Regions from separate parts of the Bradyrhizobium sp. WU425 genome, predicted to be linked through region 2. Evidence: predicted binding sites of a transcription regulator. Region 2 holds the regulator's gene; each other region holds the start of a gene.
The links. Region 2 encodes PhoB, which activates phosphate uptake and scavenging genes when phosphate is short. Its sites were predicted from a motif close to TGTCATNNANCTGTCAT; they were not measured.
Positions count from the first base shown of each region.

Region 1 (9,749 bases), 2.8 Mb from region 2:
CAGCGTCTGCTCGCCGCGATGGTCGGGATGCACGCGCCACCCGATGTCGGACAGCAGGCACGCGGCGTGGCGCAGGCGGCGGTCTTCTTCGGTCTCGCGCAGCTTCACCACGCGCGCGAGGCGGTCGGTCCAGGCGATCAGCTCGCGGGCGTGCTTTGCCGAACGCGACAGCAGCTGGTTCAGCTCCTCGGCCGCGCAGATCAGTCCGTCCTTGTTGCGCTCGGACTCCGGCAGCTTCTCGTGCAGCAGGCCCTCGCGCACGCCGAAGGTCGAGAACACGATGGTCTTCGGCTTCGCCACCCGGATGATGTGCTCGAGCACCAGCGCCGCATAGGTGAGGAGCGGACGCCGGGCATCGGCGACGATCTCGATGTCGGCGAGCATGCCGGCGGCCGCAAGCCGGCGGAGACGACGCGAGAAATCGAGCGCCTCGGCCGCCGAAATCGAATAGCCGTGCATCACCTGCAGCGGATAGCCGCTCTGGATGATGTGGATGCGCGCAAGCGCGCGCCAGGTGCCGCCGACCGCGTAGAAGCTGCGGCTGCTCCCCGCCTTGAGCTGCGGCACCCCATCGAGCGCTTCGCGCACGATGCGGTCGGCGCGTTTCAGGGATTTATGCGCGAGGTCCTGCAGCGCGAGGCCGCCGAGCGGCAGCGTCACGCCGCTGCGCACGGTGTTTTTGCGCACGTCGATCAGTTCGAGCGAGCCGCCGCCGAGGTCGCCGACGATGCCGTCAGGATGATGGATGCCGGAGATCACGCCAAGCGCCGACAGCCGCGCCTCGCGCGGGCCCGACAGGATCTCGATCTTCACCGCGCAGATGCGCTCGGCTTTCGCGATGAAGTCGGCGCCGTTGGAGGCATCACGGCAGGCGGCGGTCGCAATCGCAAACACCCGCCCAACCTGCATGACCCGGCACAGCGCATGGAAGCGCTTGAGCGAGGTCAGCGCCTTGTCGACGGCGTCGGGCGCAAGCAGTCCCGTGCTCTGCACTTCGCGCCCGAGGCCGCACAGCGTCTTCTCGTTGAAGATGGGAATGAGGCTCCGCGTCAGTCCCTCGTAGACGACGAGACGGACCGAGTTGGAGCCGATGTCGATGACCGCGACGCTCGAGCCGCGCTTGCGCGGCCGCTTCACGTCGACGATCCCGGATCAGGATTGATGACGTTCATTACGGCGCGTGAGGCGGCGCGGCGAGGATTCCTTGAGCGACTTACCACGGCCAGACAGACTCGGATTTGTCATGAAGTAGTTGTGGACGTTGAAAGGCTCCTCGCCCTTCGCGGTCTTCATACGCGTTGAGGACCCGTCCGGCAACAATTGCCAGCTCTGTTCATTGTCCTTGAGATTCGCGACCATGATCTGTTCGAGAACCTGCTGATGCACCGTGGGATTCTGCAGCGGACACAGCACCTCGACGCGGCGGTCGAGGTTGCGCGGCATCATGTCGGCTGAGGAGATATATACAGCCGCTTTCGCGCTCGGCAGGCCCTGGCCCATGCCGAAGCAGTAAATTCGGCCGTGTTCGAGGAATCGTCCGATGATCGACTTGACGCGGATGTTCTCCGACAGGCCGGGAATACCGGGCCTGAGGCAGCATATACCGCGCACCACGAGCTCGACCTGCACGCCGGCCTGGGAGGCCTCGTAGAGCGCGTCGATGATATCGGGGTCGACCAGCGCGTTCATTTTCATCCAGATCGCAGCAGGCCGGCCGTGCCGCGCATGCGCGGTCTCGCCCTGGATGTGCTCGATGATGCGCTTGCGCAAGGTCAGCGGAGACACCGCCATCTTTTCCAGATCGCTCGGCGCAGCGTAGCCGGTGATGAAGTTGAACACGCGCGCGGCGTCGCGGCCGATGGTCGGCTCCGAGGTGAAGTAGGAGAGGTCGGTGTAGATGCGCGCGGTCACCGGGTGGTAATTGCCGGTGCCGGTGTGGACGTAGGTCGTGAGGCTGCCGCCCTCGCGCCGCACCACCATCGAGAGTTTCGCGTGGGTCTTCAGTTCGAGGAAGCCGTAGACGACCTGCACGCCGGCGCGTTCGAGGTCGCGCGCCCAGCGGATGTTGGCCTCCTCGTCGAAGCGGGCCTTCAGCTCGATCAGCGCGGTGACGGATTTGCCGGCTTCGGCGGCTTCCACGAGCGCGCGCACGATCGGCGAGTTGCTGGAGGTGCGGTAGAGCGTCTGCTTGATGGCGACGACGTCGGGGTCGCGCGTCGCCTGCTGGAGAAACTGCACCACGACGTCGAAGGATTCGTAGGGGTGATGGACGACGAGGTCCTTCTGCCGGATCGCAGCGAAGATGTCGCCGCCTTGCTCGCGCACGCGCTCGGGATGGCGCGGCACGTAAGGGGTGAATTCGAGATCGGGCCGGTCAAGGCGGGTGAGCTGCGAGAGCTCGTTCATGGCGAGCACGCCATCGACCAGGAACACCTCGTCGTCGGCCGTCGACAGCGCGTGCTGCACGAAACTGCGCAGCTGCTCCGGCATCTTGGCGTCGATCTCGAGTCGGATCACCGAACCGCGGCGGCGGCGCTTCAGCGCGGTCTCGAACAGGCGGACGAGATCCTCGGCCTCTTCCTCGATTTCGAGTTCGGAGTCGCGGAGGACGCGGAAGGCGCCCTGGCCGTGAAGATTGTAGCCGGGGAACAGGCGGTTGATGAACAGCGCGGTGGCCTGCTCCAGCGAGATCAGCCGGACGACCTTGCCGTCAGCCGGCAGACGGATGAAGCGGTCGATCTTGCCGGGCATGCGGATCAGCGCGTTCATCTGCTTGCCGTCGGCGGCGCGCGTGAGCTGGAGCGCGATGGTGAAGCCGAGGCTCGGAATGAACGGGAAGGGGTGGGCCGGGTCGATCGCGAGCGGCGTCAGCAGCGGGAACACGTTGCTGAGGAAGTAGTCCTCGACCCAGGTTCGTTCCGCCTTGGTGACCTCCTTGCCCTCGACCAGCACGATACCCTCGTCGGCGAGCGTGCCGCGCAGGTCGCGCCAGATTGCCTGCTGGTCGGAGGCAAGCTGCGAGACGGTCCGGTTGATGAGCGCGAGCTGCTCGGACGGGGTCAGACCGTCGGGGCTGCGCTCAGCAATACCCTCGCGCACCTGGGCCTTGATGCCGGCGACGCGGACCATGAAGAACTCGTCGAGGTTATTCGCTGAAATCGACAGGAATCGCACCCTCTCCAGCATGGGGTGGCTGGGATTGACCGATTCCTCCAGGACGCGGCGGTTGAAGTGCAGCCAGGAAAGCTCGCGATTGATGAACCGCTCGGGGCTCGATGCGATCGCCGGCGGGCCTTCGGCTTCCGGGGCTTTTTCTTTAACTTCAACAGCTTGCGCAGAATCCATCAGAAGTCGGTCCATCCAGTTCGCCCCAATTTGCGACTTACGCGCAAAACCCGCGGGAGCATGTGTTAGAGCGATGACGTTTCGATGACATTGATGTTCCGCCGCCCGGCCGCGTCAACCCGCCTTGGTCAGACATCCCGGAGCAGCTCGGCCGCCAGGGCCCGGGTGACGGGGCGGCCGAGGCGCAAGGCCTCGCTGTCCAGCAGGTCCACAGCCCGTCGGGCGGCGGCCGAGGACCGCTCCAGGCGAGTGGCGAGGTAGCTGACCACGCTCTCGTCCACCGCGAGCTGGCGGTCGGCGCAGAACTTGACGATCAGGCCGCGGAAGAGCTGGTCGTCGGGCGGCAGCAGCGAGACAACGGGGACGGCGCGGAGCCGCGAGCGCAGGTCGGCGAGCTCGATCTCGAGAGACGCGGGCACCTCGCGTCCGGTGAAGAGGACGTAGGCGCCGTCCTCGCGGGCCAGATTCATCAGATGGAACAGGGCGCGCTCGTCGAATTCCCTGGCTTTGGGATCCTCGACCACCAGAGCGCCGGTGGCGAGCGCAGCCGGGACGGCCTCGGCGGTCAGCCCATTGGCCGTGGTCGAGCGGGCGCCTGAAGCCTCGGCCCAGATCGCGGCGAGATGGCTCTTGCCGCTTCCTTCCGGGCCGGCCAGCCACATGATTCGGTTCGGCCATTCCGGCCAGGCGTCGATGAGGGCAAGACCGGCGGCGTTGACGGGGCCTTCGAGGAAATTGTCCCGGCTCAGGCTCTCCGCATGCGGAAGCGAAAACGCCAACTGTCGGGGATGAACGCGGCTTGGCACGCTTGCTTTGCTCCGTGCCGGCGTGCCGGCTTCGTTTGACGAGATGCGACCTAATCGAGCGGGAGTTGGCCTTTTACGGGGCCGCTCCCAACTCACTTGGCCTCGATCGTGCTCATGTGCCGCAACCATTCGACAAGATAGAGCGACACGGAGGAGAGCGTGAAGACCGTGACGAGGCCCATCAGGATTATATCATAAGGACCGGGTTTGAAGCCGAAGGCGAGGGCGGCCAGCACCAGCGCCGCGAACGCCACTTGGGCCACAGTGTTGAGCTTGGATACCTTTGAGGGCTTCATCTCCACAGGTCGGTCGAACAGCCACGATATGATCACGGCGGCGACGATCATGATGTCGCGCGAGACCACCAGGATGACGATCCAGCGCGGAATCGCGCCCCAGATGCCGAGCGCCATGTAGATCGAGACCAGCAGCGCCTTGTCGGCGAGCGGGTCGAGCAAGGCGCCGAGCTCGCTCGTCATGTTGAAGCGCTTGGCAAGGAAGCCGTCGACCGCGTCGCTGATACCGGCGATCAGGAATACGGCGAACGCCACCTCCATTTGGCTCGACACGATGGCCCAGACGATGATCGGGACCAGCATGATGCGGCCCAAAGTAATGATGTTCGGTATACTCACACGGCGCTTCCCGGCACCCGGCCTGACCTCGAATTCGGCCCTTTGGAGGCTGAACCGGTTGATATCTCTACATAGTATACGGCGGCGCGCCATGCGAGCCATTGCGCGTCCCCGGAATTCGACGTAACCAGCCGCAAACCCACTGGAAATCGGGCATGACCGACCGCAAAAACGGCCTCACTTACGCCGATTCAGGCGTCGATATCGATGCGGGCAACCGCTTGGTCGACCTGATCAAGCCGATGGTGCGCGCCACCGCACGGCCCGGCGCCGACGCCGAAATCGGCGGATTCGGCGGCCTGTTCGATCTCAAGGCGGCCGGTTTCAAGGATCCCATCCTGGTGGCCGCGACCGATGGCGTCGGCACCAAGGTCAAGATCGCGATCGAGACCGGCCTGCATGGCGGGATCGGCATCGACCTCGTCGCCATGAGTGTCAACGACCTCGTGGTGCAGGGCGCCGAGCCGCTGTTCTTCCTCGACTATTTTGCCTGCGGGAAGCTCGATCCGGAGGCGACCGCGTCGATCGTCGCCGGTGTCGCCGAAGGCTGCCGCGAATCCGGCTGCGCCCTGATCGGTGGCGAGACGGCCGAGATGCCCGGCCTCTACAAAGACGGCGACTACGACCTCGGCGGCTTTGCCGTCGGCGCCGCGGAGCGGGGCACGCTCTTGCCGCGCAAGGACATCGCCGCCGGCGATGCCGTGATCGGGCTCGCTTCGTCGGGCGTGCACTCCAACGGTTTCTCGCTGGTGCGCAAGATCGTGGAACAATCCGGCCTCGGCTTCGGGGCGCAGGCGCCGTTTGCGCCCGTCATGACGCTCGGCGGCGCGTTGCTGACGCCGACGCGTCTCTACGTCAAATCCTGCCTGCGCGCGATCCGCGAGACCGGCGCGGTGAAGGGGCTTGCCCACATCACCGGCGGCGGCTTCACCGACAACATTCCGCGCGTGCTGCCGAAGCATCTCGGCGTCGGTATCGATCTGGCGCGCCTGCCAGTGCTGCCGGTGTTCAAATGGCTGGCCGCGCAGGCCGGCATCGCCGAGCTCGAAATGCTGCGGACCTTCAATTGTGGGATCGGCATGATCGCGATTGTCGAGCCGGACAAGGTCGAAGAGGTCGTGGAGATCTTCACTGACGCCGGTGAGACCGTGGCACAGCTCGGCAGCGTGATCCCGGCCGAGGGCGAGCACCGCGTCGTCTATAACGGCCATCTCGACCTGGCGCTGTAATGACCGGCGCTGTAATGAAACGCCGCGTCGCCATCCTGATTTCCGGCCGTGGCTCCAACATGGCTGCGCTGATCAAGGGCGCGGCCGCGCCGGATTTTCCGGCGGAGATTTCGCTCGTCATCTCGAACAAGGCCGATGCGCTGGGGCTGGAAAGGGCCAAAGCGAGCGGCGTGAAGACGCTGGTGATCGAAAGCAAGCCGTTCGGCAAGGACCGCGCCGGCTTCGAGAAGGTGCTGCAAGCAGCACTCGATCAGCACGGCATCGAGCTGATTTGCCTCGGCGGCTTCATGCGCCTGTTCACGGCCGAATTCACCAAGGCGTGGTACGGGCGGATGCTCAACATTCATCCCTCGCTGCTGCCGTCCTTCCCCGGTCTCGACCCGCACGGCCAGGCCTTGCGCGCCGGCGTCAAGCTGTCCGGCGCGACGGTGCACTTCGTGATCCCCGAGACCGACGCCGGCCCAATCGTGATGCAGGGCGCGGTTCCCGTCAGCGACCACGACACGGCGGACACGCTGTCGGAGCGTATCCTTGAAGTCGAGCACCGCATCTATCCCGCAGCACTGAGCCTGCTCGCGACCGGCAAGGTCCAGATCGAGGGCGATGTGTGCAAGACCGCGGGCAGCGGGCCGTCGGAGAATTTTCTGGTTTCGCCGTTGGTGCGGTGAAGCGCCGTCGCACTCGGAATACTTCTCATTCCAAACAAAAACCCCCGGCAGAGCCGGGGGCAACGTCATGATCTCTTGCGCAGACCGCGAGAGAAATCAGGAAACCTTGAGGTTCTCCGCGGATGCCTTGCCGCGGTTCTCCACGAGATCGTATTCAACCACCTGATTTTCATTGAGGGTCGAGAGTCCGGCGCGCTCGACGGCGGAGATGTGGACGAAGACGTCCTTGTCACTGCCGTTCGGCTTGATGAACCCATAGCCCTTGGTCGGGTTGAACCATTTGACGGTGCCCTTTTGCGGCATCCTCAGTCTCCTCCGCTAGATACAAAAACGACGCGGCCGCTTTTCGCGTGCCACGCCACAAACGGGCTTCCGGTAGTCTGTTCGAGTCTTGAGTCTCAATGTCGCGAAACGCACAGTCGAGCGGCCAATTCCGATTGTGTCTGATATTGCAACATGAAAATCGCCCGTTAGCAAGCCGCGCGCGAATTTCAAGACTTCGACCCGAGTGCCCGTCCGCAATTTGCGACCTGTGGCCGCGGAACCACAATCGGAAGCAATGCCTTTGCCGGGACGCGCCAGCCGGTTGACCCTCAGTAACAGTTCGGCACAAATCGCGGCACGCGTGCGCCGCTCCTGTTGCTTTTTTGCGCGCCGCCCTTTGCTTCAGGATTTGTCGCCATGTGCTGCATTTCGCAGCCCTCAGAGACACGGCAGGCGATCAGGCTGAACCGCGTCCGCTGGATCGCGGCTGCCGTGGCGTTTGCTCTCATCATGGTACTGTCGACGAAATCAGGCTTTGCGCAGAGTCCCACGCCCACGCCGACCCCGACACCCACGCCGTCACCGACGCCGATTCCGATGCCAATTCCGATGCCGACCGCGACCAATTACGACCAGTCGGCCGGCAACAGCTCGCTCAATCTCGGCTCGAATTTCCTGGAGCGGCTCGGAAACCAGGCATCTGGCGGCGTCAACCGGGCGTTTCGGACCAATCCCGGCGGCGGCGGCGCGTCGGCGAGCACGGAAGACCCGCGCTACCGCACCTGGTTCGAGGGTTATGGCATCTCGGTCCGGACGGATGCGCAAGGAGACTTTGTCGGCGACAAGCGCAAGACGTTTGGCGGTGTCGCAGGCTTTGGCGCGCGGCTCGCGCCGGGTGTCAATCTCGGCTTCTCCGTCGACCAGAGCCACACCGATATCGACGTGCCGCTCGCACTTCAGTCCGCCACGCTGGATCTGACGCAACTCGGCTTCAGCGGCTCGGTCGACAAGGGCCCCTGGACCTGGGCCTTCGCGGTGGTGCACGGCTTTGGCAAGGTCCGCTCCAGCCGGGATACTGGCCTGGGACTTGCGACCGCGGGTTATCGCGCCGCAATCGACGGCGCGCTGACCGAGATCAGCTATTACTGGACCAAGGACCAGATGCGCATCGTGCCCAAGGGCGCACTGGAATATGTCCGCGCCACCAGCGTCGCGTTCCAGGAGGTTGGCGGCCTCGATCCACTCAATGTCGGCTCGACGGCGCTCTCGCGCGCGCGCGTCATGATCGGAGCCGAGATCGGGCGCTACTTCATCTTCGACCAGAAGATCCTGGACCTGTCCGCCTACGGCAAGTTCGTCGACAATTTCTATCAGAACCTGGGATCGGTGCAGGTCAGCCTCGGGACCCAGAGCATCGTCGTGCCCGGCATCGGCGAGAGCCGCTACGGTACGGATGCAGGCGCCTCGGCCTCGCTCAGCCTGACCAACACGGCGCGGCTCTACGTCAACTACGACGGCAAGTTCCGCAACGAGCTGACGTCGCACCAGGGCACGGTCGGCTTCGAATATCGGTGGTGAAGCGAAGCCTGCCCGCGTCGGCCAGAGGAGGATCCGGAAAACTGCGAAGCGGTTTTACGAAAGCATCATGCTCGAGCTTTAAGTCGGCATTGCCGCGACATAACCCGTCAATCCAAAGGCCGCGCGCGCGGCCGTCATCATCGGCGCCAGCGCGTTCGGGTGGATGAACTCGTCGCGGAAACAGGGATGGATCTTGGGATCGAAGATTTTCTTCAGCCAATCGACCACGATCTTGTGGCGCTCGGAGGCGCGGAACTCCTTATGATAGGTGAGCCAGAGATCGGCGTGGTGGCTGACGCCGAGATCGACGGCAACCAGCGGGGCGCCGAGCGCGATCGAAACCGTCGGCAGGAATCCGATGCCGGCGCCGCGCTCCACCGCATAGAGCACGCCGACCGAGGAGTTGGTCTTGATCCCGACGATGCCCTCGAGCGACTTCAGTCCGAGCACGCGGGCGTAGGCGCCGTCGTCGACCTGCGGAGCGCTCTGCTTGATGATGCGGTGGTTCTTCAGCTCGGCCAGGGTCGCGGGCACGCCGTAGAGGTTTTCGTACTCCTTGGAGACGAAGGGATAGATGTGCAGGCGGCCGAGCTTGGCGACGATCAGATCGGGATTGGTCGGCGGCTCGAGCTGGATCGCGATATCGGATTCGAGCCGCGCGACGTCGGCCTGTTCCATCGCGCAGCGCAGGTCGACGGTGATCTTGCGATAGGTTTTCTGGAAATCGATCAGTCGCGGCAGAATCCAGAAATTTCCGGGGCCTTCCGTCACCGCGACGCGCACGGTGCCTGACATATCGTTCGACGATCGCGAAGCACGCCGGAACACATTGAAGGCATGACGCTCCATGTGCGCGACGTCGGCGATCATCGCGCTGCCTTCGTCGCTGAGCGTGAGCCCGCTCTGGTCGCGCAGGAACAGCTTGCAGTCGATGCTCTCTTCGAGCCGGTCGATCCTGCGCATCAGGGTGGTGGAGGTGAGCCCGAGCTCCTCGGCGGCGTTGCGGAAGCTTTTATATTTTGCGCAAGCTAAAAACAGTTTCAAATCGTCCCAGGACATGTCCAGGGTTTCTTCACGGTGCTGCATCACCGCAGCACCCCGGTGCAATAACTGCTGCATACGCCTGATCCCCAGCCGCTAAGCTCATCGCCATAGCGGGGCACGAAAGCCGCGAACGATAGAGGGGCGACATGAGTATGGAAAGGGGCTCGTTTGCCGCAAGGC
Region 1 covers NZ_CP088089.1:4,753,031-4,762,779, reverse strand. Annotated here, with positions in the region: gene ppx (exopolyphosphatase) at 1-1,137, opposite strand, end outside; gene BcanWU425_RS23185 (RNA degradosome polyphosphate kinase) at 1,153-3,345, opposite strand; gene BcanWU425_RS23180 (DnaA ATPase domain-containing protein) at 3,474-4,151, opposite strand; gene BcanWU425_RS23175 (CDP-alcohol phosphatidyltransferase family protein) at 4,244-4,786, opposite strand; gene purM (phosphoribosylformylglycinamidine cyclo-ligase) at 4,942-6,015, shown strand; gene purN (phosphoribosylglycinamide formyltransferase) at 6,030-6,683, shown strand; gene BcanWU425_RS23160 (cold-shock protein) at 6,780-6,986, opposite strand; gene BcanWU425_RS23155 (autotransporter outer membrane beta-barrel domain-containing protein) at 7,365-8,525, shown strand; gene BcanWU425_RS23150 (LysR family transcriptional regulator) at 8,604-9,644, opposite strand; gene BcanWU425_RS23145 (hypothetical protein) at 9,716-9,749, shown strand, end outside.
Region 1: BcanWU425_RS23185 (RNA degradosome polyphosphate kinase) is a predicted target of PhoB. The motif match lies at 3,419-3,435, and genes of this name have one in related genera.

Region 2 (9,749 bases):
CCTCCATCGGAGGGCCGAAACCTTCGAGATATTTTGCCGATCCCGTTGCGGCCAGCGTCGCCAGCGTGCGGCCATGGAAGGCGCCTTCGAAGGTGATCATGCGATAGCGGTCGGGATGACCCTTTGCGGCGTGATAACGGCGCACGACCTTGATCACGCATTCCAGCGCTTCGGCGCCGGAATTGCAGAAGAACACGAAATCCGCGAAACTTTCATTGCACAGGCGCGCGGCGAGCTTTTCGCCGTCCGGGCTCTGGAACAGATTCGACATGTGCCAGAGCTTGGTGGCCTGCTCCTGCAACGCCGCGACCAGCGCCGGATGGGCATGGCCGAGCGCATTCACCGCCACCCCGGAGGTGAAATCGAGATAGCGCTCGCCATTGGTCGCGATCAGCCAGCAGCCTTCGCCACGCTCGAAACCAAGGTCGGACCTGGCGAAAACGGGGAGCAAATGCGGCGCTGCGCTGTTAGTCATGATGGTCACTTGAATGTTGCGGACGGAGTGAGCGTGCATTGCGCAACGCACCATCGACCGGCCCGGAAAACGAAACGTGCCGCCTCTTGAGGGCGGCACGTGCGACTATCTTAGGCCTGGTGAAACGGGTGTCAATGCCGCCCGGAAAGCCTCGCGAAACGCTGAATCCGTAGTCTTGCGGTGCCGATTTTGCGGGATTTGGCCACGGAACATGTGGAAGCGAGTCGGCGGACTCTTGCGCGGGAGTCACGCCATATTGTAGCGTTTGGATTGTCAGATACGACATCTCGTGCAGTGGTTCTGATCTTTAAGTCCTTATGTACCGGCGTAAACGTTCGGGCGTTCAAGACGCGCCCGGCGAGCCTTAAGGGATTCTGGCGGCACGGGTTTTTGAAGGCTTAGGCATTCGCTGCGAGGCCCCAGGATGGCTGGCGCGCAGCGAGGGAAAGGGTGCAATGACGGTTTTGACCTGGTCCGATGATCGCGTCGAGCAGCTGAAAAAGCTCTGGGAGGCCGGACTTTCGGCCAGCCAGATCGCGGCGGAGCTCGGCAATGTGACCCGCAATGCCGTGATCGGCAAAGTGCACAGGCTCGGCCTTTCGGGCCGCGCCAAGAGCCCATCATCGGCAGCGCCGCGGCCGCGCAAGGCGCGCCCCGCGCAGCACATGATGCGGGTGAGCCGCCCGATCTCGCGCGGCAACACCGCGCTGGCGCAGGCCTTCGAGGTGGAGGCTGAGCCGGATCCGGTCACCTATGACAACGTGGTGCCGATGAGCCAGCGGCTGTCGCTGCTGGAATTGAACGAGGCGACCTGCCACTGGCCGGTCGGCGATCCCTCGAGCCCGGACTTCTTCTTCTGCGGTGGAAGGGCGCTGTCCGGACTGCCCTATTGCGCCCAGCACTCGCGCGTTGCGTACCAGCCGGCGTCGGATCGGCGCCGCGCACCGGTGAAGCCGGGTCCGCGGTAATCACGGCAAGTCGTCGCGCGAAGACGATTCAACAATTTCAGCGTCGTCCCGGCCTAGTGCGCAATTGCGCACGGGGGGCCGGGACCCATACTCCGAGCACGCAATAATCGTGCGGAAGGGGTCACTCCGAGTCTTCGCCAAACCACGTTCGGTGGTTATGGGCCCGGATCAGCGCTCGCTTCGCTCGCTTGTCCGGGACGACGGCTGAGAATGCAGGGACAACTCGCCAACAAACAAGCCTGCAACCCTACACCTGCTCCGCCTTGGCAAACCGATCATCCAGCGCGTAGCCGGCGCCGCGGACGGTGCGGATCGGGTCCTGCTCGCGGCCGAGATTGAGCAGCTTGCGCAGGCGGCCGATATGCACGTCGACGGTGCGCTCGTCGATATAGATGTCGCGACCCCAGACGCTGTCGAGCAGTTGCTCGCGCGAGAACACGCGCCCCGGATGCTCCAGGAAGAACTCCAGCAGGCGATATTCGGTCGGACCGAGATCGATCGGCCGGCCCGAGCGCGCCACGCGGCGCTTGTCGCGGTCGAGCTCGATGTCGCCAAAAGCAAGCACCGTCGCGAGCCGCTCCGGGCTTGCGCGCCGCAGCAGGCCTTTCACGCGCGCCAGCAGCTCCGGCACCGAGAACGGCTTGACGATGTAATCGTCGGCGCCGGTCGCAAGACCCCGCACCCGCTCGCTCTCCTCGCCGCGCGCGGTGAGCATGATGATCGGGAGCTGCTTGGTCTCGGGACGGGTGCGAAGCCGCCGGCACAATTCGATGCCTGACAGGCCCGGCAGCATCCAGTCGAGCACGATCAGATCGGGGATGTGCTCCTTGAGGCGGGTGTCGGCGTCGTCGCCGCGCATCACCGTCTCGACGTCATAGCCGTCGCCTTCGAGGTTGTAGCGGAGAAGCTCGGTCAGGGCTTCCTCGTCCTCAACCACCATAATGCGTGCGCCCATCGGGTCGTCGCTCCCTAAGTCTTCAGGTGTTCGGTACCGTGTTGGCGAAGGTCGTCATGTCGCCCTTCGGCCGCTTGTCGGTGATGGCCTGGCCCTCGATCATGTAGAACACGGTCTCGGCGATGTTGGTGGCGTGGTCGCCGATCCGCTCGATGTTCTTGGCGCAGAACATCAGATGGATGCAGAACGAGATGTTGCGCGGATCCTCCATCATGTAGGTGAGGAGCTCGCGGAACAGCGAGGTGCAGATGGCGTCGACCTCCTCGTCGCCCTTCCAGACCGCCATCGCCGCCGGCAGATCATGCGCGGCATAGGCGTCCAGCACCGACTTGACCTGCTGCTGCACGAGGTCGGTCATGTGCTCGAGGCCGCGGAACAGCTTGAGCGGATGGAAGTCCGTCTCCAGCGCCGCGACGCGCTTGCCCATGTTCTTGGCGAGGTCGCCGATGCGCTCGAGATCGGTCGCGACGCGCATGGCGCCGACGATCTCGCGCAGATCGACCGCCATCGGCTGGCGGCGGGCGATGGTGAGCACCGCACGCTCCTCGATGCGCTTCTGCAGCGCGTCGAGCTCGGTGTCGATGGCGACGACGCGCTGGCCGAGCGGGACGTCGCGGCGGATCAGCGCGTCGACGGACTCGACGATCATGCGCTCGGCGATGCCGCCCATCTCGGCGACCAGGCGAGTGAGTTCCTGGAGGTCGGTGTCGAAAGCCTTTGCGGTATGTTCAGAACCCATGTCGCGTCTCCTAGCCGAACCGGCCGGTGATGTAATCCTGCGTGCGCCGATCTGACGGCGACGTGAAGATCTTGCTGGTGTCGTCGAACTCTATCAGCTCGCCGAGATACATGAAGGCGGTCTTGTCGGAGACGCGCGCCGCCTGTTGCATGTTGTGGGTGACGATAGCGATCGTGTAATCCTCGGACAGCTCCTGGATCAGCTCCTCGACCTTGGCGGTCGAGATCGGGTCGAGCGCCGAACAGGGTTCGTCGAACAGGATCACCTCGGGCCGCACCGCGACGGTGCGGGCGATGCAGAGGCGCTGCTGCTGGCCGCCGGAGAGCGACAGGCCGGAGGCGTTGAGCTTGTCCTTGACCTCGTTCCACAGCGCGCCGCCGCGCAGCGCCTTCTCGACGCGGCCGTCCATCTCGGACTTCGAGATCTTCTCATAGAGACGGATGCCGAACGCGATGTTCTCGTAGATCGTCATCGGGAACGGCGTCGGCTTCTGGAACACCATGCCGACGCGGGCGCGCAGCAAATTGAGGTCCAGCCTGGGGTCGAGGATGTTGGTCTGATCGAGCATCAGCTGACCGGTGGCGCGCTGGCCGGGATAGAGGTCGTACATCCGGTTGAAGATGCGCAGCAGGGTCGACTTGCCGCAGCCCGACGGTCCGATGAACGCCGTAACGCGGTTGGCGCCGAGCGTCAGGTTGATGTTCTTCAGCGCATGGTGCTCGCCGTAATAGAAGTTCAGGTTACGCACGGTCACCTTCGGGGGCGCCTCGGGCAGCACCGCCGCGTGCGGCAGTCCACCGGACGCGCTCATCGACACGGAAAGATCACTCATTTTGCGGTCCTCTCGGCGCCAAGGATGCGCGCGAAAATATTAAGGGCAAGAACGGTCAGGGTGATGAGCAGCGCCCCGCTCCAGGCCAACTGCTTCCAATAGGCATAGGGGCTCTGCACGAAGTTGTTGATGGTCACAGGCAGGTTCGCCATCGTCTTGTTCAGGCCGAGGCTGAAGAACTGGTTCGATAGCGCGGTGAACAGCAGCGGCGCGGTTTCACCGGCGACGCGAGCGGTCGCGAGCAGCACGCCGGTGATGAGACCCGATCGGGCAGCCCGATAAGCGATCCGCTTGATCACCAGCGAACGCGGCAGGCCGAGCGCCGAGGCCGCCTCGCGCAACGCGTTCGGCACCAGCAGCAGCATGTCCTCGGTCGTGCGCAGCACCACCGGGATCACGATGACCGCGAGGGCGAGCGAGCCTGCGATCGCCGAGAAGCCGCGCATCGGCACCACCACGGCGCCGTAGATGAACAGGCCGATGATGATCGAGGGCGCCGAGAGCAGGATGTCGTTGATGAAGCGGATCACCGAGGTCAGCCGGTCGTTGCGGCCGTATTCGGCGAGATAGGTGCCGGCGAACATGCCGAGCGGCGCGCCGATGCCGACGCCGATCACGGTCATGATCAGCGAGCCGACGATGGCGTTGAGCAGACCGCCCTCGTTCGATCCCGGTGGCGGCGTGTTCTCGGTGAACAGCTGGACATTGAGTCCCGCCAGCCCGTTGTAGAGCAGCGTGATCAGGATCAGCGCGAGCCAGGTGACGCCGAAGGCGGTTGCGGCGATGCAGAGCCCGCGGACGACGATGTCCTTGCGGCGTCGGCGTGAATAGATCGGATTCATGGCGCTAATTCCCCGCCTTCTTTTCCAGCCGCATCAGCATCAGCCGCGCCGCTGCGAGCACGAAGAAGGTCAGAACGAACAGCAGGAGGCCGAGCAGGATCAGGCCGGATTGGTGCAGGCCGTCGCTCTCGGCGAACTCGGATGCGATCGCCGCCGAGATCGTGGTGCCCGGCGCAAAGATCGATGACGAGATCCGGAACGAGTTGCCGATGATGAAGGTCACCGCCATGGTCTCGCCGAGCGAGCGGCCCAGCGCCAGCATGATGCCGCCGATGACGCCGACCCGGGTGTAGGGGATCACCACGCTGCGGACGACTTCCCATGTGGTGCAGCCGACGCCGTAGGCGGCTTCCTTCAGGACCGGAGGCACCGTCTTGAACACGTCGACCGAGATCGAGGTGATGAAGGGCAGCACCATGATGGCAAGGATCAGCGCGGCATTGAACAGGCTGAGATAGGACGGGGGACCTGCGAAGATCGCGCCCAGCACGGGAACGCCGTCGAAGATCTTGATCATGAAGGGCTGGAACGTGTTGGCCAGGAACGGACCCAACACGAAGAAGCCCCACATGCCGTAGATGATCGAGGGAATACCGGCGAGCAGCTCGATTGCCATGCCGATCGGGCGGCGCAGCCATTGCGGGCAGAGCTCGGTGAGGAAGATCGCAATGCCGAGACCCACGGGAATGGCGATCAGCATCGCGATGAAGGAGGTGACGAGCGTGCCGTACATCGGCCCGAGCGCGCCGAGCACCGGCGGATCTGCGGAGGGCGCCCAGCGCTGCGTCCACAGGAAGGAGACGCCGTATTCTTTCATCGCCGGGAAAGCGCCGACGATCAGCGAAATGATGATGCCGCCGAGGATCAGAAGCACCGAGATCGCGGAGAGCCGCGTAATCCAGTAGAAGGTAACGTCGCCGAGCTTGAACGCGCTCAAGGCCTTGGCGCGGTCATACGGTCCGGCGTCGTCGATTACATCGCTCTGAACGGCCATCTCTGCCACGCCGATCCCCTGTACCAAATAGTATACGTTTTTTGTTGGTCCGTGCCCCGGATGTAGCGCAGCGCATCCGGGGCACGAGCGTCGCGAACCTAGCTCTTGATGTCGGCAGCCCAGGTCTTCTCGATCAGCTGAACGACCGGATCCGGCATCGGGATGTAGTCGAGCTCTTCAGCCGCCTTGCCGCCGCTCTTGAAGGCCCAGCGGAAGAACTTGATGGCTTCCTGCGAGGCCGCCTTGTCGGTGGCGTCCTTGTGCATGAGGATGAAGGTCGCCGCCGTGATCGGCCAGGATTTCTCGCCGGGCTGGTCGGTCAGGATGACGTAGTAGCCGGGAGCCTTGGCCCAGTCGGCGTTGGAGGCGGCCGCCTGGAAGGCTTCGACGGTGGGCTGCACAGGCTTGCCGGCCTTGTTGATGAGACCGGTGTAGGTCAGCTTGTTCTGCTTGGCATAGGCGTACTCGACATAGCCAATCGAGTTCTTGGTCTGGCTGATGTTGCCGGACACGCCTTCATTGCCCTTGGCGCCGACGCCGACCGGCCACTCGACCGCGGTACCCTCACCGACCTTGCTCTTCCAATCCGCGCTGGCCTTGGCGAGGTAGTTGGTGAAGTTGAAGGTGGTGCCCGAACCGTCCGAACGGCGGACCACGGTGATGGCCTCCGAGGGCAGCTTCACGTTCGGGTTGAGCTTCTTGATCGCGGCGTCGTCCCATTTGGTGATCTTGCCGAGATAGATGCTGGCCAGCGTCTCGCCGTCGAACACCAGTTCACCGGGCTTCACGCCCTCGATGTTGACGACGGGCACGATGGCACCCATCACCATCGGCCACTGGACGAGGCCGTCCTTCTCGAGCTGCTCGGCCTTGAGCGGCGCATCGCTGGCGCCGAAGGTCACGGTCTTGGCCTGGATCTGCTTAATGCCGCCGCCGGAGCCGATCGACTGGTAGTTCAGACCGTTGCCGGTCTCCTTCTTGTAGGCGTCGGCCCATTTGGAATAGATCGGGAACGGGAACGTCGCGCCGGCTCCGGTGATGTCGGCAGCAAAGGCCGCCGTCGTCGATGCGGCGACCATGCCAGCAGCGACGAGTGTTTTGAGGAAATTCATGCTGGTCTCCATACAGGGGAGCGAAGCGCCATCCGCGCCCGATCGCGCTCCCCGTGCCGCCCCTTTAGGAGCGGACAGCTGAGCTTTTACGAAGGTTTGGTGACAGTCGGATGACAGTGTTAAGCAGCTGAAATCGCTGGAATTTAGCTCAGAGCCGCAGGCTTGCCCTGGGGAAAACAGGCGGTGAAAGTGGCGCCCTGTTTGGGCACGCTTTCGATCAAAAGCCGGCCGCGATGACGGTTAAGAATATGTTTCACCAGCGACAATCCCAGGCCGGTGCCGCCCTGCGAGCGGCTGTCGCCGACATCGACCCGGTAGAAGCGCTCGGTCAGCCGCGGCAGGTGCTCCGGCGCGATGCCGGGGCCGAAATCCCGGACCAGCACCCGGATTTCCTGAGTTCCATCAGGGGCCGCGCCTGATATCAGCGACACGATAATGCGTCCACCGGAGGCGCCGTATTTGAGCGCGTTCTCGATCAAATTCTCGAACAGGCGGAGCAACTCCTCGCGGTCCCCCGCGATCAGCACCGGGGTCTCGGGCAGCTGGGTCTCGACCTCGACCTGGCGTTCCCGCGCCAGCGGCTCGAGCCCATCGGCGACCTGCAAGATGATCGGCAGCAGGTCGACCAGGGTGTCGGGCCGCACATGGGCCGACAGCTCCACCCGCGACAGCGACAAGAGATCGTCGATCAGGCGCGCCATCCGGGTGGCTTGGTTGTGCATGATGCCGAGGAAGCGCTCGCGCGCCTTGGGATCGTCCTTGGCCTGGCCCTGGAGCGTGTCGATGAAGCCGGACAGCGCGGCCAGCGGCGTGCGCAGCTCGTGGCTGGCATTGGCGACGAAATCGGCCCGCATTTCCTCGACCCGGCGCAGCGGCGTCTGGTCGTGAAAGGTCATCAGCATGCATTTGTCGGCGCCGCCAAAGGTGGTCGGCACCGGCACCGGCGTGATGGTCAGCTCCATCCAGCGATCGACCGGGACATGGTCGAGATAGGTCGCGCGCCGCGGCTCGGTGGTCGCGATCGACTCGCGCAGCGCCGTGATGATCTCGGGCGAGCGCAGCGCGAACTGGGCGAGCTCATTCCGGCGCAGTGCCGGCGCGAGCTGGGCGGCTGCGGCGTTGAGATGGATGACGCGGCCGGCGCGGTCGAGCAGCACCGCGGGATCGGGCATGCCGGCGACCACTGCGGCGACCGCCGCGCTCTCGACCGGGTTGACGCGGCGGGTCTCTTCGCGCGAGGCGGCGGTATCGTGCAGGCGCCACGGGATCAGCGCTGCGGCCGCGATGCAGAGGAACACCGCAATCGCATGCAGCGCCGATAATTCCCCCAGCGAGACCACCACGGATAGCGCGAGCGCCGCGGCGATCAGGATGACGGTCGAGTGCCGCAGCCGGTCGGACCAGGGCGGGGAGGAGGGAGAAGTTGGGGCGTCGATCGCCATCGGGGCGGGCTTCTCCAAAAGGCCTTGCGCCGGTCAGGCGCCGCTGTCGCTGCGCTTTCTCACGTAAGCGGCTTCAGGCGCGGGGCCGGGGTCGAGCTTGAGCGCAGCCTGCTGCAGGCGCTTCGATCGTGCGCCGATGATAACTTCGCGAAACGTCAGCAAGATTACAGATATGACAAAAGGGGACAGATAATAGAGGACGCGGAACAGCAGCATCCCGCCCAGCAGCTCCTCGCGGTCCATCTGCCAGAGCCCGACCAGCATCGCCGCGTCGAACACGCCAAGGCCTCCGGGCGAATGGCTGGCAAAGCCGAGCAGCGTGGCCGAGACGAAGATCACCGCGACCACCACGAAACCGAGATTGGGCTCGTCAGGGACCAGCACGTACATCGCGAGCGCGCAGAAGCCGAGATCGATGATGCCGATCGCGATCTGGAGCAGCGTCAGCGGGCCGCCCGGCAGCATCACGGTCCAGGGCCCGCGGCCGACCATGCGCGGCTGGGTCCAGACCCAGACCACGTAAGCGACCAGTCCGACGATGATCATCATCGCCAGCATCCGGTTCAGCCAGGGCGGAAGCATGTCGATCGAGGCCGCGGCTTCCGGATGATAGGAGATGCCGAGGCCCAGCACCGCGGCATTGCCGAGCCAGAAGGTCAGGCCGGCGAGGAAGCAGATCTTTGCGACGTCGATCGCGTTCAGGCCATAGGCGGAATAGATGCGGTAGCGCACCGCGCCGCCGGTGAAGACGCTGGCGCCGACATTGTGGCCGATCGAATAGCTGGTGAAGGCAGCGAGCGCGTTAATCCGATAGGGCACGTGGGGATGGCCGATCGCGCGCACGGCGAACAGGTCGTAGAAGGTCAGCGTGAAATAGCCCGCAGCGACGAACAGCGCCGCCATCGCGATCTGGCTCGGCTCGGTGCTCTTGATCGCTTCGAGGACTTCGTTGACATCGATGCCGCGCAGCATGTGGTAGAGCACATAGCAAGCGATGCCGATGACCGCGACGCTGATCACAACTCCAAGCTTATGCAGGATTTGCTTCTGGCGCAGAAACGACATCGCCCTGCGTATGGCTTCCAGCATCTAAACCTCGAACAACGCTTCAGCGGCCAGGGTGGCCGGCGAACAGGCGGACGACACGCAGGCACCCGACGAATCCTCGCCGGCGGCTCCGGCATCGCGCATGCCCCCTGCCCCTCCACTAGCGCGTTTTGGGGCGGAGTGGAATTCGACAATTCGAACAAAAAGTCGTGGCTTCAAGGTTTTAGGCAGGTTGCGGGCTCCTGATGCACGGTTTGGCGCTTTCGGCGGCAAGCCTGACGCGAATCTCCATGGCCATCCTGGCGCAGACGCCATGAAGTTTTGATGATTTCGGCCGTACAAT
Region 2 covers NZ_CP088089.1:7,596,532-7,606,280, forward strand. Annotated here, with positions in the region: gene BcanWU425_RS36160 (aspartate aminotransferase family protein) at 1-475, opposite strand, end outside; gene BcanWU425_RS36165 (GcrA family cell cycle regulator) at 931-1,443, shown strand; gene phoB (phosphate regulon transcriptional regulator PhoB) at 1,691-2,398, opposite strand; gene phoU (phosphate signaling complex protein PhoU) at 2,421-3,137, opposite strand; gene pstB (phosphate ABC transporter ATP-binding protein PstB) at 3,148-3,969, opposite strand; gene pstA (phosphate ABC transporter permease PstA) at 3,966-4,811, opposite strand; gene pstC (phosphate ABC transporter permease subunit PstC) at 4,816-5,805, opposite strand; gene pstS (phosphate ABC transporter substrate-binding protein PstS) at 5,904-6,917, opposite strand; gene BcanWU425_RS36200 (ATP-binding protein) at 7,061-8,359, opposite strand; gene BcanWU425_RS36205 (lysylphosphatidylglycerol synthase domain-containing protein) at 8,393-9,448, opposite strand.

Region 3 (9,749 bases), 1.3 Mb from region 2:
CGACGACCGGGCGGATCACCGGAATTGCGCGTGCCCTGCCGGCGAATGTCGCGCAGGCCGCAACAAGCTCGACCTCGCGCCTGTCGGACGCCAGCGCCATCGGCGCCTTCAGCGTGGCGTGAAAGCCGTATTTGCGGGGATCGGCGGTGACATCACGCCAGTCCGGCGCGAGACGCGATGCGTCGGCGGGAAACGGCAGCTCGTTGCCGGTATAGGCATCGTAGCCGAGCAACTCCGCGCCGAAGCGGGTGAGCGCGCTGTCGCTGCCTGCGGCAAAATAGATCGCGTAGCGGGGGAAACTCGTCATCGTCCGAGCATAGCGGGTTTATGCCGCGGCGACAGCTTGGCGCGGGGTAGCTGGCATGCCAAGCAACCGCGTCGCCTCGGTGAGATGCACGAGCTTGCCGCCTGATATCACGGCGATCAGCCGCGGCCGCAGCGGCATGCTGTCGTCGACCAGCAGAATGTCCGCGCGCCGGCCTTCCGCGAGCACGCCGCGATCTGCAAGACCGGTCGCGCGCGCGGGCGCGGCGGAGACCAGATTCCAGGCCTCGGTCAGCGGCAGCACGCCATCGGCGGCGAGCCGGAACGCAGCGAGCAGCTGCGCGGGATAGTAGTAGTCCGAGGCCAGAACCGAGCAGAGCCCTTTGGCGATCATGTCGGATGCCCTGGTCCAGCCCGTGTGGCTGCCTCCGCGCACGACGTTCGGCGCGCCGTAGACGATGGCGTCACCGTGGCTTGCTGCCGCCCGCGCTGTCTCCTCGTTGATCGGAAACTCCGCAATCGCCACGCCCATGGCGCGAAAGCCTTCGCGCATCGCGGGCGTCGCATCATCGTGCGAGAGCATCCGCACGTCGGCGGCGCGGGCCGTCGCGGCCAGCCGTGACACGGAAGCCGGCACATCCGCGGCGCGGGACATTATGTGTCCGACCAGCCGGTCGAATTCCTCGCTCGACAGGCCGGTGCGCTCCACCATGCGATTGCGCTTGCGCGGCTTGGCCATGTCCCCAACCGTGCCGTCCATGTGGTCGTTGAAGGCGAACAGGTCGACGCGGCCCTCAGTGAGCCATTGGCTGATCTCGGTTTCGGCGTCGAGATTGTAGGTCTCGTGGCGCAGGTGAAAGCGGGTGTCGGCGGCGAATTGCGGGCGCTGCCGTTCGATCGCCTCCATCAGGCTGCGCGCATTGCCGGCGCTGCGCAGGCCCGGCTCCCACGAACAGGTCGTGGCGTGAAAAACCGTGGTGATGCCGTTGCTGATCGCCTGGCGGTCGCTGTCGGCGAGCGCGACGTCGATCGGGAAATCGACCCCGGCGCGCGGCATCATCTGTCGCTCGAAGGCATCGCCATGCAGATCGACGATGCCCGGCAGGACCAGCAGATCGCGCGCCTTGATCGCCAGCCGCGCCCGGCTGCGCGAGGCATTGATCTCTGCGATGTCCGTTCCGGACACGAGAAGCGACGTTTCGGCGAACTCGGAGCCGATCAGGGCCCGCCCGCCCTCGAGGAATATGTCTGTCACGCGACCGCGCTTCGTTTGCTGGCAGAAGAGGGTGCCCCTGCTTCGTATGCCGTGAGGAAATCCTCAATCCCGAGCTTGCGGAAATTGGGCAGGGCTTCACGCAACTTGTCGTGATCCCAGTCCCACCAAGCGAGCCTCGCAAGCCGCCCCGCAACCTCTTCCGAGAACCGCCGGCGCACGATGCGCGCCGGATTGCCGGCGACGATGGTGTAGGCCGGAACGTCCTTGGTGACGATGGCGCCGGCCGCGATCACCGCGCCGGTGCCGATGTTGCGGCCCGGCAGAACGATCGCGCCATGGCCGATCCAGACGTCATGGCCGATATGGACGTGATGCTGGCGCCGCCAGTCGAAGAATTCCGTGTCGTCGCTCTCGCCTTCGAAATAGGCGCTCGAACGATAGGTGAAGTGCGCCTGCGTGGCGCGTTGCATCGGGTGATTGCCCGGATTGATCCGTGTCATCGCCGCGATCGAGCAGAATTTTCCGATGGTGGTGTAGGTGATCTGGGCGTCGTTCACGACATAGGAGTAATCCCCCATCGTCACCTCGTGCAGCATCGTGCGCGCGCCGACCTCGGTGTAGGCCCCAAGCCTGGCGTCGTGCAGCTTCGCGGAGGGATCGACAGTCGGCTGGACCGAAAGAGCTTTGGCGGCCATGTTGAATCCGAACGAGAGGGCGGGCGTTTCTCTTCGAGCGGCTTGACGACAATGTCATGACGACGCCATGACAGGGGATGAACAGGAGATGAGGTGTGTAGGATCGCCGCACCGCAACGTCCGTGTCACACAAGTGTCAAGCGCCGGCGTTAGCGGTGGGTCCCAGCTACTCTGGAGCCCTGCATGCTGGTGGTTGAAGGTCTGACGTGTCGCTTCGGCGTGAAAGCCGCGGTGGACGACGCCTCGTTTCAAGTCTCTCCCGGCGGCTTCGTCGGCGTGATCGGACGCTCCGGCGCCGGCAAGTCGACCCTGCTGCGGACCATCAACCGTCTCGCGACCCCTGCACAGGGCCGCATCCTGTTCGACGGCCTCGACGTCACGGCGCTGCGCGGCAAGGAGCTGCGGCAGTGGCGGGCGCGCTCGGCGATGATCTTTCAGCAGTTCAATCTGGTGGGCCGGCTCGATGTGCTCACCAACGTCCTGATGGGACGGCTTGCGACGATGCCGGCCTGGCGCTCGCTGTCGCAGACCTGGCCCGAGCAGGACAGGGCGCTGGCGATGTCCGCGCTCGAACAGTTCGACATTGCCCCGCTCGCGGCCCAGCGCGCCGATCAGCTCTCCGGCGGCCAGCAGCAGCGCGTCGCGATTGCCCGCGCGCTGGTGCAGCAGCCCGACATCATCCTCGCCGACGAGCCGATCGCCTCGCTCGATCCGCGCAACACCAAGATCGTCATGGATGCGCTGCTGCGCATCAACAAGCACTTCGGCATCACGGTGCTCTGCAATCTGCATTCGCTCGACCTGGCGCGCAGCTATTGCGACCGCCTGATTGGCATGGCGCAGGGCCGCGTGGTGTTCGACGGCGCGCCGGCCGAGTTGACCGACCACGTGGCGCGCGAGCTCTACGATCTCGAAGCCGCCGAAGTCATGGGCGGCACGCCTGCACCGCTGCGACAGGGCATTCCGGCGCTTGGAAGGGCGGCCGCCGCCTGAGCTGCGCCGCATCAGGACTTACCAATTTTGCGTCAACCGACCTCAACCAATGAAGAGGCTATCATGATTACTCGCAGATTGATTCTCGCCGGCGCCGCCGCGCTCGCGTTGACGACTTCGGCCTCCGCCGAAGACTGGAAAGCCAAATATCCCGAGCTGACCTTCGCGGTCATTCCGGCGGAAAACGCCTCGGGCGTGACCGAGCGCTGGGCGCCGTTCATGAGCTATCTCTCCAGGGAATTGGGCGTGAAAGTCACGCTGCGCATCGCCAACGACTACGCTGCCGTAATCGAAGGCCAGCGTGCCGGCAACATTCACATCGCGAGCTACGGCTCGGCCTCGTTCGCCCGCGCCCGCCTGACCGGCGTCAAGACCGACGCCTTCGCCAACGACATCAACTCCGACGGCTCCACCGGTTATTACTCGGTGTTCTTCGTCAAGGCGAGCAGCGCCTACAAGAGCATCGACCAGCTCAAGGGCAAGAACCTCGGCCTGGTCGACCCGAACTCGACCTCCGGCAACAACGTGCCGCGCTTCGAGCTCGACAAGATGGGCATCGCGGACGCCGACACCTATTTCAGCAAGGTCGTCTTCACCGGAAGCCACGAGAACGCGATCCTGGCGCTGGCGCAGGGCACGGTCGACGTCGCGGCCAACCAGTGGACCAGCGACAACGACTCGACATTAGCGCAGATGCTGACCAAGGGCATGCTGAAGAATGCCGATGGCTCGGCGATGAAAAAGGACGATTTCCGCATCATCCACAAGTCGGCGCCGATCATCAACGGTCCGTATGCCTACAATTCCGACCTGCCGGAAGAGGCCAAGGCCGCCATCGCGAAGGCGTTCTTCGACGCGCCGGCCAAGGACAAGGCTGCCTTCGACCGCCTACAGGACGGCCAGAAGAAAGGTTTTCATCCCGCGACCACCAAGGATTGGGATGGCACGATCGAGCTGATCAAGTTCGTCGATGCGCTGCGTAAGAAGAAGGCGTCCTGAGTTTCGGGACGATGCCACTGGAGCCGGGTCGATGGACCCGGCTCTTTCTCTTTGATCGACCACCTTTCCTGATCAGATGACCGTCGCGGTTTCGATTCTCCCCGAGCAGCAGCTCGCCGTGCTCAACGCCGCCTATCGCCAGGCGGTGGCGCGCAAGCGGCTCCGAATCCTGTCTGGAGCCGTGATCTTCGCCGCAGCACTGTGTCTGGCCGCGATCGGCGCTGAAGTGAATCTGCGCACGCTGTTCGCCCACTTTGGCAACTTCATCAGCTATTTCGACCGCATCCTCACACTCGACACCGGCCAGCGGGTCTGGACCGATGTCGGCGAGTGGCTGTGGGGCTGGCGCAAATGGCTGAGGATGCTGGGCGAGACTTTGCTGATCTCCTATGTCGGCACGCTGATCGGCGCGACTCTTGCGTTCTGCCTGAACTTCTTCGCCGCTGAAAACACCTCGCCCGCGCCCTGGCTGCGTTTCATGGTGCGGCGCCTGCTCGAATTCGCGCGCACGGTGCCCGGCATCGTGTTTGCGCTGATCTTCGTGATCGCCTTCGGGCTCGGTCCGATGGCCGGCGTGCTTGCGATCGCGATCCACTCCACCGGCGCGCTCGGCAAGCTGTTCTCGGAGATCGTCGAGAATGCCGACATGAAGCCGGTCGAAGGCGTCCGCTCGACCGGCGCAAGCTGGCTCTCCTGCATGCGCTTCGCCATCCTGCCGCAGGTCACGGCAGGCTATGCCAGCTACGCGCTGCTGCGGTTCGAGATCAACGTCCGCGAGGCCTCCGTGATGGGCTTCGTCGGTGCCGGCGGCATCGGCCAGGAGCTCGTCGTCGCCATCCGCAAGTTCTATTACTCCGACGTCAGCGCCATCCTGCTCACCATCATCGTCACGGTCTTCATCATCGACATCAGCACCGGATGGCTGCGCGGCCGTCTGTTCGGCAAGGAGGCGCGGACGTGACGGGACCGCAGGAGACCGACACTGCGGCGCTTCGCGCGCGCTATCCTGACGTGTTCGACCGGCCGGCCTCGGCGCGGCTCGCCATGCCGGCGATGAGCGTCGCGGCGCTCGCGATCCTGATTTACGGCCTCGTCGATCTCGACTTCTCGCCGTCGCGGTTCGTCGCGGGCCTCAACCAGCTCGGCTGGATCAGCCTGATGATGATCCCGCCGGATCCCGGCTCGTCGCTGCCGGTCTATCTGAAGGCGCTGGGCGAGACGCTGTCGATCGCGCTGCTCGGCACAACGCTCGCCGCGCTGTTCGCACTGCCGGTCAGTCTTCTTGCGGCGCGTAATGTCGTGCCATCAAAGCTGCTGCGCTTTCCGGTCCGACGTTTCCTGGATTCGATTCGCGGCGTCGACACGTTGATCTGGGCGCTGGTGTGGATCAACGTGGTCGGGCTCGGCCCGTTTGCCGGCGTGCTCGCCATCGCCGTGTCGGATTTCGGCGCCTTCGGAAAACTGTTCTCGGAGGCGATCGAGGGCGCCGATCAGAAGCAGGTCGAGGGCATCCGCGCCTCCGGCGGCAGCGCGCTGCACGAGATTCGCTTCGGCCTGCTGCCGCAGGTCCTGCCCGTGATTGCGGGGCAGGTGCTCTATTTCATCGAGTCGAATACGCGCTCGGCCACCATCATCGGCATCGTCGGCGCCGGCGGCATCGGCCTCCAGCTCGCCGAGCAGATCCGCGTGCTGGAATGGCAGAAGGTGTCGTTCCTGATCCTGATGATCCTGGTCGCAGTCGCCGCGATCGATTTCGTTTCGGGCAAATTGCGTTTTGCGATTATCGGGCGGCGGGCGGTGGCGTAACCTTCTTCCTTCTCCCCTTGTGGGAGAAGGTGGCGCGAAGCGCCGGATGAGGGGTCTGCATCCTCAATTCAGATCAGTGCGCGGAGGCAACCCCTCACCCGTCTCGCCGCTAGCGCGGCGAGCCACCCTCTCCCGCAAGGGGAGAGGGGCAGAGGGCAGCCAGTTCACCCGTTCTCCACCAGAAATTCCACCCGCTCCGCGGCAAAGCGCGAATGCTTGGTCACCAGCGGCTTGCCGTCGAGATCGTGATCGGTGGCGTCGACCACCAGGATCGGCCGTCCCAGCGCCAGATCGAGCCGTGCGGCGTCGGTTGCGTCGACGATACCGGCGGTGATCCGGGTCGCGCCGCGGCGATAGTCCCGGACGCCGTAATGCTCGAGCAATTTCGTCATCGAGCGGGTCGCGGCAAAGACGTCGCCCGCAGCCGGGAATAGCTGCGCCGACAGCCACGTCGTGGAGACACAGATCGGCGTGCGGTCGGCGAGGCGCATCGCCTCGATCCGGACCAGCGGTGCGCCGGTCTTGAGGCCAAGCTCCCGCGCGAGTTCGCGGGTCGCAACGTCAGCGGACGCCTCGATCAGCCGGCCATGCGGTTCGCGGCCGTCCGCGCCGACGATCTCGGAGAAACGGGTCCGCGAGCGCAGTGGATAAGCGAGCTTCTGCGCCTCGACATAGGTTCCGCTGCCGCGTTCTGCCCGCACGATGCCGCGCTCGGCAAGCGCGGCCAGCGCGCGTCGCACGGTGTGGCGGTTGACGCGATAGGTTTCGGCGATCTCCACCTCGCCCGGCAGCTTGTCGCCCGCCGCAAAGCGGCCGTCGGCGATGCCGCGCTCGATGCCGTCGGCAACGAGACGCCACAACGCGACGCCGGAGGAGGCTGTGTCCTGCATGCTCATGTGGCCGGGAAGCTACTCCAGAAATCACGCCTTTGTCACGAAACAGTCATGGCGCTCCGCTATCAAGTTGTCTAGTATCATAGACAACTTGGATTCGGCAAGTTCTGCAGAGAAGTCGGTGGATGCGGTGACCCAGCACAATAATCAGCAAGCCCAGCGCAAGGCCGCAATGGCCGTGCTGGCGCACGCGGAGGCGGACGAGATCGCCGCTCGCCTCCAAGCTCTCGCTTTGCCGGCGCATCAGGATCTGCGCGCGCCGGAAAACGGCCTCGTCATGCTGCGCGGCCGGGTCGGCGGCGATGGTGCGCCGTTCAACCTCGGTGAAGCCACGGTGTCGCGCGCCGCGGTGCGGCTTGCGAGCGGCGAGGTCGGTTTCGGCTACACGCTCGGTCGCGACGGCGAGAAGGCGCGGCTGATCGCGCTGTGCGATGCCCTGGTGCAGTCCCGCGATTTCGCCGGCGCGGTGGAGCGGGACATTATCGCGCCGTTGCGTGAGCAGCTTATGGTCAGGCGCAAGCAGGTGGCGGCCCAGACCGCCGCGACGAAGGTTGATTTCTATACCATGGTGCGCGGTGAGGGGTGAGATCATGACCACGATTGCGGAACTGCCCCCCGGGTTCGCCGACAAGGTGCTGTCGGCGCAATCGACCTTTCGTTCGGTCATGGACGCGATGGCCCGGCCGGGGTCGGTCCAGCGCATCGTGCCGACATCAGGAGCGCCTCATGTGATGATGCGCGGCACGGCCGCGATCGCGTTGACGCTGTTCGATCACGACACGCCGCTCTGGCTCGATGCGCGCATGCATGAGACTTCCGACGTCGTGAAATGGCTGAAATTCCATACTGGTGCGCCGGTGGTGCAGGATTCTTCCATCGCCAGCTTCGCGCTGATCAGCGACGGCGGGGCGCTGCCTTCGCTGGAGCGCTTCGCGCTCGGCACCAGCGAATATCCGGATCGGTCGACCACGTTGATCCTGCAGGTCGAGAGTCTGGACGGAGGGCGGAGCTTCGAGCTGCGCGGCCCCGGCATTGACGGTGTCGCGACGCTCCAGGCTTCGATCAAGCCGTTCGACCTGTTCGAGCGCCTGCGCGTCAACGAAACGCTGTTTCCGCGCGGCATCGATGTGGTGCTGGTCGCAAATGATGCCGTGGTTGCGATTCCGCGCACCACGCGTGTCGTGAGCAAGGGAAGCTAAGCATGTATGTCGCAGTCAAAGGCGGCGAACGCGCCATCGAGAACGCCCATCGCCTGCTCGCCAGTGCGCGGCGTGGCGACCAAAGCGTTCCGGAAATCTCGCTCGACCAGATCTCCGAGCAGCTTGGTCTCGCCGTGGACCGCGTCATGAGCGAAGGCTCGCTCTATGATCGCGAGCTCGCGGCGCTCGCCATCAAGCAGGCGCGCGGCGATCTGATCGAGGCGATCTTCCTGGTCCGCGCCTTCCGCGCGACGCTGCCCCGCTTCGGCGCCAGCGAGCCGGTCGAGACCGGCGCGATGCGGGTACGGCGGCGGGTGTCCTCGACCTTCAAGGACATTCCCGGCGGCCAGATCCTCGGCCCGACCTTCGACTATACCCACCGCCTGCTCGATCCCTTGCTCGCCGAGGGCTTTGTGCCGGAAGCGCCGGCGACGGCCGAAGCATCGTCTGCGCCGACCCCGCGGGTGACCGACATCCTCGGCCGCGACGGGCTGATCGAATCCTCGCCTAAGGCCGAGGAAGGCGCCAGCGTCGGCGATCTCACCCGCGAGCCGCTCAATTTTCCCGCCGATCGTGACATGCGCCTGCAAAATCTCGCGCGTGGCGACGAAGGTTTTCTGCTGGCGATGGGCTATTCCACCCAGCGCGGCTACGGCCGCAACCATCCCTTCGCTGGCGAGATTCGCTTCGGTGAGGTCGAGGTTGAATTCTCCGCGGAAGACGTCGGCTTCGCCGTGCCGCTCGGCTCGATCGAGCTCACCGAGTGTCAGATGGTCAATCAGTTCAAGGGCTCCGCGACGGAGGCGCCGTGCTTCACCCGCGGCTATGGCCTCGCCTTCGGCCAGAGCGAGCGCAAGACGATGTCGATGGCGCTGGTCGACCGCGCGTTGCGTGCGCGCGAGCTCGGCGAAGAGGCACTCGCCCCCGCGCAAGACGAAGAATTCGTGATGTCGCATTCGGACAACGTCCAGGCTACCGGCTTCGTCGAGCATCTGAAGCTACCGCATTATGTCGACTTCCAGTCTGAGCTCGGCCTGTTGCGCAAGCTGCGGAAGGAATTCACTGAGGCCAATGCGCCCGATGCCATGAAGGAGGCCGCGGAATGAACGCGCCCGCCTACAATTTCGCTTATCTCGACGAACAGACCAAGCGGATGATCCGCCGCGCGATCCTCAAGGCGATCGCGATCCCCGGCTATCAGGTGCCGTTCGCCAGCCGTGAAATGCCGATGCCCTATGGCTGGGGCACCGGCGGCGTGCAGGTGACGGCCGCGATCCTCGGGCCCGAGGACGTGCTGAAGGTGATCGACCAGGGCTCCGACGACACCACCAATGCGATCTCGATCAGGAAGTTCTTTGCCAAGACCGCCGGCGTCGCCACGACGACGGCGACGATCGATGCGACCGTGATCCAGACCCGCCACCGCATTCCGGAGACGTCGCTACACGCAAATCAGGTGCTGGTCTACCAGGTGCCGATCCCGGAGCCGCTGCGCTTCCTCGAGGCGCGCGAGACGGAGACGCGGCGCATGCACGCGCTCGCCGAATACGGCCTGATGCATGTGAAGCTCTACGAGGACATCGCCCGCTTCGGCCACATCGCGACGGCTTACGCCTATCCGGTGAAGATCAATGCGCGCTACGTGATGGACCCGTCGCCGACGCCCAAATTCGACAATCCCAAG
Region 3 covers NZ_CP088089.1:1,002,444-1,012,192, forward strand. Annotated here, with positions in the region: gene BcanWU425_RS04705 (DUF1045 domain-containing protein) at 1-307, opposite strand, end outside; gene BcanWU425_RS04710 (alpha-D-ribose 1-methylphosphonate 5-triphosphate diphosphatase) at 326-1,519, opposite strand; gene BcanWU425_RS04715 (acetyltransferase) at 1,516-2,175, opposite strand; gene phnC (phosphonate ABC transporter ATP-binding protein) at 2,359-3,168, shown strand; gene phnD (phosphonate ABC transporter substrate-binding protein) at 3,232-4,167, shown strand; gene phnE (phosphonate ABC transporter, permease protein PhnE) at 4,244-5,128, shown strand; gene phnE (phosphonate ABC transporter, permease protein PhnE) at 5,086-5,973, shown strand; gene phnF (phosphonate metabolism transcriptional regulator PhnF) at 6,138-6,869, opposite strand; gene phnG (phosphonate C-P lyase system protein PhnG) at 6,988-7,452, shown strand; gene phnH (phosphonate C-P lyase system protein PhnH) at 7,457-8,065, shown strand; gene BcanWU425_RS04755 (carbon-phosphorus lyase complex subunit PhnI) at 8,068-9,171, shown strand; gene BcanWU425_RS04760 (alpha-D-ribose 1-methylphosphonate 5-phosphate C-P-lyase PhnJ) at 9,168-9,749, shown strand, end outside.
Region 3: phnF (phosphonate metabolism transcriptional regulator PhnF) is a predicted target of PhoB. The motif match lies at 6,903-6,919, and genes of this name have one in related genera.